2 regions of the Brevibacillus sp. HB1.3 genome follow, and region 1 is predicted to be linked to the other one. Evidence: riboswitches for the same ligand, from Rfam matches in the RefSeq annotation. Region 1 holds a riboswitch; the other holds the start of a gene.
What was found. A riboswitch is a leader RNA that binds a small molecule or an ion and turns the genes downstream of it on or off. The one in region 1 is predicted to bind S-adenosylmethionine.
Positions count from the first base shown of each region.

Region 2: another riboswitch for S-adenosylmethionine. It lies ahead of HPY31_RS06480 (MetQ/NlpA family ABC transporter substrate-binding protein); the one in region 1 lies ahead of metK (methionine adenosyltransferase).

Region 1 is NZ_JABMIT010000002.1:81,337-84,502, reverse strand. Features, by position in the region: gene HPY31_RS05110 (S8 family peptidase) at 1-1,507, shown strand, start outside; SAM riboswitch class I at 1,569-1,670, shown strand; gene metK (methionine adenosyltransferase) at 1,804-3,009, shown strand; gene HPY31_RS05100 (polysaccharide deacetylase family protein) at 3,158-3,166, shown strand, end outside.
Region 2 is NZ_JABMIT010000002.1:395,298-398,463, forward strand. Features, by position in the region: gene HPY31_RS06470 (ABC transporter substrate-binding protein) at 1-527, opposite strand, end outside; gene HPY31_RS06475 (hypothetical protein) at 724-1,080, opposite strand; SAM riboswitch class I at 1,301-1,403, shown strand; gene HPY31_RS06480 (MetQ/NlpA family ABC transporter substrate-binding protein) at 1,506-2,336, shown strand; gene HPY31_RS06485 (methionine ABC transporter ATP-binding protein) at 2,379-3,166, shown strand, end outside.

The sequences.
Region 1 (3,166 bases):
TGGGAAGGTCAGCTTCACAGCGTCAGTGACATCTGGTGTTTCTTCCGCGATGGCAGCTACCTTTTACCCAGAGAATCGTCCGCCGATTACGCAGTACTTCGGGAATGGAGATACGATTACTGTCCCGGTCAAAGCGGGAAATATGAATATCCGGTTAATGCGTAACGGAGGGGTCAACAACGCTTTTACCTACGTGCTGACGAGTAAGTTTACCATCAATCCGGACCGTAACGAACCGAACGATACGCAAGAGACGGCAAGGCCACTCGTAGGCAACGAAATCAGTGTAACAGGCAATTTTCACGATGAAGGGGATCAGGATTGGTTCTCCTACTATGTTCGTGAATACGGGCATTTGGATGTCACGGTTAGTCCTGATAACAAGCGTGTCGATTTATTGCTGAGTATTGGTAAACAAGAGCTCGGTAAAAAGATGGTTGTCTGGGACCCTACCTACGATAATGGAACAAAAGACAATCCGACAGAGCGCGTCCAAAAAGAAGTGTCACCAGGCAAGTATTACATCCGTGTGAGTGAGTACAATCGCAATGCGGTGAATGGCGAATATCAGCTGGATCTGGGATACACGCCAGTAAAAAAAGATTTTAATGAGCCGAATGACACCTATCAAACAGCGTCTCCGCTAAGCGGTGGGACAGTTATGTCAGGCACGATACCGACAGCTACCGATTCCGACTGGTTCCAATTTACTGTGAATAGTGAATCGTATGTGACGTTCCGAGCGCCGTACATTCCTGTCGATAGCGGCTTTCGTTTCGCGCTCTATAGCGATCGAAACTTGAACTATGCGCTTGCTTCGACGAATGAGGTAGCGGAGCTGTCGAAGCGAGGAAACGATATTATCGGTTTGCGTTTGCAGCCAGGAAAATATTATGTGCGCCTTAATAGTGGTACTTCGTTCAAATATGAATCGTACCGACTCACGGTGACGCAGCAGAAATTGATAGCGGGTTATCGCGATATTTCGGACCACTGGGCGCGCTCAGAGATCGTCAGACTTAGCTCTCGCGATATTGTAAATGGGTTTAATGATGCGTCATTCAAGCCGAATCAGGCAGTGACCCGTGCGGAGTTTGCGACGATGCTGCTTAAATCGATGCGTGCGACCGGTTCTAAGGTAGCGACTACCTATACAGGAAAAACGACCTTCCGGGATATGCCAAAGCGGCACTGGGCGTATCACAACCTAGGCGTAGCTTATCAATTGGGAATATTGAAAGGGTACCCGAAGAATGAAATGAAGCCGGATCAGCCGATATCGCGTGCAGAGATGGCGATAATGATCGCGCGGGCACGTAATGTGTTGATGTATAATCACGGTACCTCGAATTATCGGGATGTGCCAACGAGTCACTGGGCTTCTCCTGCCATCGAGGCTTTGACCTCGAGGAATTGGGTTAATGGGTACGGTTCTTCCTTTAAACCGAATGGAAGAGCAACTCGCGCCGAGGTAGTGGTAGTACTTTCAAAAGCCTATCAATTATAAGTAAAAATTTTCCTATTGACATCTCTGAAAAAAACAATTATTCTATTATCCGTAATGGATACTCTTATCCAGAGCAGGCGGAGGGACTGGCCCTATGAAGCCCGGCAACCGAGCTAGAGCGGTGCTAACCAGCAGAACGGACATCTGTTCTGGCCGATAAGAGGATGAAGGAAGCAAAAAACGCTCAAACCTTTTCCTCCTAAAAATTGGAAAAGGTTTTTTATTTGCGTTTACGTAGATAAAATCCTAACTCGGCTACCACACTATTTGTATGAGGTCAAAGGAGGTATTTTCTCATGGCTTTGCAAAAAGGTCGTCGTCTGTTTACATCCGAATCTGTAACTGAAGGACATCCGGATAAAATTTGTGACCAAATTTCCGACTCCATCTTGGATGCGATCCTGTCCAAAGATCCAAACGCTCGCGTAGCTTGCGAAACTTCCGTAACTACTGGTTTGGTTCTCGTAGCAGGTGAAATCACTACAAACACTTATGTGGATATCCAAAAGCTCGTTCGTGAAACCATTCGTGAAATCGGCTATGACCGTGCGAAATTTGGTTTTGACGCTGACACTTGCGGTGTTATTACTGCAATTGGCGAGCAGTCCGCTGACATTGCACTTGGTGTAGACCAAGCATTGGAAGCACGCGAAGGCAAAATGACTGATGCTGAGATCGAAGCAATTGGTGCTGGTGACCAAGGTTTGATGTTTGGTTTTGCTTGCAATGAAACACCTGAACTGATGCCACTTCCAATCAGCATGTCTCACCAATTGGCTCGTCGCCTGACTGAAGTACGTAAAAACGGAACACTTGCTTACCTCCGTCCTGACGGAAAAACACAAGTAACCGTTGAGTACGATGGCGACAAACCAGTTCGTATCGATACAATTGTTATTTCTACCCAACATGCTCCTGAAACAACTCTCGAGCAAATCAAGCAAGATCTGGTTGAACACGTAATCAAACCAGTTGTTCCAGCTGAACTGTTGGACGCTGAAACCAAATACTTCATCAACCCAACTGGCCGTTTCGTAATTGGCGGACCACAAGGGGATGCTGGCTTGACTGGCCGCAAAATCATCGTAGATACTTACGGCGGTTATGCTCGTCATGGCGGTGGTGCGTTCTCCGGTAAAGATCCGACGAAAGTTGACCGTTCCGGTGCTTACGCAGCTCGTTATGTAGCGAAAAACATCGTGGCTGCTGGTCTCGCAGACAAATGCGAAGTACAAGTTGCTTACGCAATTGGTGTAGCACAACCAGTTTCCATCGCAGTAGATACATTCGGCACAGGTACCATTTCCGAAGAAGCTCTGGTGAAATTGGTTCGCAAACACTTCGACCTGCGTCCTGCTGGTATCATCAAGCAGCTCGACCTGCGTCGTCCTATCTACAAACAAACAGCTGCATATGGCCACTTCGGACGCAATGACCTGAATGTTCCTTGGGAGCAAACAGACAAAGCAGAAGTTCTGAAGCAAGAGGCTGCTCAACTCTAATATTCCAAAGACATAAAAAGAGCCTGGTGTTGCTACTGGGCTCTTTTTCTTTTAGGAGCAGAGTCATCCAATTATTGGGTCAATTGTTGCACAGGAATTTGTATGACTGTGTCGAATCTCCTAGTGAGGAAGTAGAGGAGGGGTTTTTTTGCCGAAC
Region 2 (3,166 bases), 310 kb from region 1:
AGTGTCAGCTTGCCTGTCAGCTCTGGGTTCCACAGATCTTTCCAATCCTTGATCTCAGTTTTTACGAGCTTTGGATTGTAGGCAATCCCGAATTGGCCAATCGTGTAAGCTGGACCGTACTCCTCGCCCAGTGGTGCTTTGGCGATGTCGTAGATTTGATCCAGGTTCGGGATGCGGCTGCGGTCGATTTTTTCAAATGCGCCACTCTCAATCCCTTGCTGTGCATAGTAGTCAGAGAGGTAGATCAAGTCTACATCGGAGCTTCCTTGGCGAACTTTGTTCAGACGCTCTGCGTTGTTCCCGATTTCCAGCACGATTTTCACGTTATGTTCTTTTTCAAACGGCTCGTATACTTCTTTGCGGAAAAAGTCTTCGGAGAAGCCCCATGTAGAGATGACCAGCTTTTGTGGCTCGCCCTTGGCTTCGCCGCCAGCTCCCCCCGCTTGTGGTTGACCATTGCTGCCACAGCCAGCGAGAGCCAGTGACATCATAGAAAAAGACAGGATTCCAGCAAGTAATTTCTTCATCGTAATTCTCCTCCAGTTGGGTTCATTTGATGACAAAATATGGTGATACAATAAAAAGAAAAGTACCCTTGATTAGAACGTATCATTCTAAACAAGAGCACTTTTCTTCGTAAACAAAGAGAAGTGACACCCGTTTTACGCAAAGTCTACGGTCTCCCCTTAAGATAGATCAAAAGAGAAAATCCGAACGATTGCGTCAGGTATTCAGTTCTGATTCAGCTAAAATAACATTCGTGATCGCCCACTGCGTAGGCGCATCATAGTCCCTGAGCACGGCTTCCAACGGCAACCCCATCTCTTCTTCCAGTCGTTCTCTCAGTCTCTTCTTATAAAGAAGGGACATGCGAAAATCGACTTCGAGCTTAAGGGCCGGTGCTTCTCCTTCCAACGCTTGTGAGCGCGGAGAGCGGCGATGCTTAGCTTGGAACGTAATCATTTGATTTTCAATCGTGACTCGGAGCAAAGTCGTTCCAAATCCGAACAACTCTTTTGCTATCTCATTATAGATGGCAGACAGCTTTTTTCTAGTTTCATTGGAGTCCACGAGAGTCATGTCATCACCTGCGATAGCTGGCATCGGGTTCATTCGCTCTCATTATACATATGATTTTTTCATTCTTCAATAGAATATTCGTATTTAGATCAATTTCACATTTTTCCACCAAGTCATTCGTTTGCAAAAACTGTTGACACCGAAAAAATCAGTCGTTATAATCCAACTATCCAAATAAGAATTAACAACAATGTTTGGAATGATAATTTCATAGCACATTCTCTTATGAAGAGAGGTTGAGGGACTGGCCCTATGACACCTCGGCAACCTATCGCAAACGATACGGTGCCAAATCCAGCGGAATTTATTCCGACAGATAAGAGAGGTATTGTTGCAGTGTGGTTACATACTTGCAGTTTTCGCCTCTTCTGTCGGAAGAGGCTTTTTTCTTTTCCATCTTACATCCAGAGAAAAGGGGTATTTTCATGAAAAAGACTGGTCTACTACTCACTACACTACTGCTCGCTGCATCGCTCGTAACGGCTTGCGGGGGTAAACAAGAAGCTGCGCCTGCTAACGGTGGCACTGCTGCTGAGCAAACCTCACTCAAAGTGGGTGTCACTGGCGGCCCACACGAAGAAATTCTCAACAAAGTAAAAGAAGTCGCCAAAGGCAAAGGACTCGATGTCGAAGTCGTCGTTTTCAACGATTACGTACAGCCGAACCAAGCTCTCGATAAAGGAAATCTCGATGTAAACAGCTTCCAAACCATCCCGTTCTTGGCGAAGTTTAATCAAGATCACAAAACAAAGATCGTCGAGGTCGGAAAAACCGTGACGTACCCGATGGGTCTGTACTCCACCAAGCATAAAAAAGTCGAGGACATCCCGGCTGGCGGCGTTGTCGGCATTCAAAACGACCCGACCAACCGAGCACGTGCCTTGCTGCTCTATCAGGCAGCGGGCTTGATTAAGCTCAAGGATGGCGTGGGTGACAACGCAACACCACTGGACATCGTGGAAAACCCGAAAAATTTGCAATTCAAAGAGCTGGAGGCTGCTTTCCTGGCACGCTCGCTGAGCAACGTAGAGGTTGCTTCGATTAATACGAACTTCGCAATGGAAGCTGGCTACTCCCCGAAAAAAGACGCGATCTTCGCTGAGACGGCTGACTCTCCATACGTAAATATCTTGGCAGTCAACGAAACCAACAAAGACAACCCCGCCGTCAAAAAGCTGGTGGACATCTACCGTTCGGAAGAAGTGAAAAAATTCATCGACGAACGCTTTGAAGGAGCTGTACTGCCGTCCTGGTAAGCTCGACGCCAGGAACATCAAGAACAACAAGGAGAACTCGTTATGATACAGCTAACCGATATTCATAAGTCGTATCAAGTAGGAAACAAGCAGGTAAAAGCATTGAAGGGCGTATCCCTGCAGGTGGAAAAAGGGCAAATCTACGGGGTGATCGGCTTTAGCGGAGCGGGGAAAAGTACCCTGCTCCGTACCATCAACCTGTTGGAGAAGCCGACCAGCGGTTCTGTGATCGTCAATGGCCAGAACATGCTGACCCTCAAGGAAAAAGAGCTGCGGCAAGCTCGCAAAAAGATCGGGATTATTTTTCAACACTTCAACCTGCTCTCTTCCTATAATGTCTTTGACAATGTGGCGGAAATCTTGCGGATGAATCGCGTCCCCAAAGATGTCATTAAGCGCAAGGTAGAAGACCTTCTCGGCTTGGTTGGCTTGTCTGATAAAGCAAACGCTTATCCTTCTCAGCTATCCGGTGGACAAAAGCAACGGGTGGGCATCGCTCGTGCACTTGCAACCGATCCGGAAATTCTGCTCTGTGACGAAGCGACTTCCGCTCTCGATCCGCAAACAACCGAATCCATTCTGGAGCTGTTGCTCGACATCAATCGAAAGTTTAACCTGACCATCGTGCTGATTACCCATGAAATGCAGGTCATTAAGAAAATCTGCGACCAAGTAGCCATCATGGAAAACGGCGTCGTCATCGAGCAAGGCTCTGTTCTGGATGTGTTCAGCAATCCGCAAGAGCAAACGACCCGTAATTTTATCAAAACGGTTTTTGACGATCAGGTACCACAGGAAATTTTGTCCAAGATAAAAGAGTCCGGACCCGT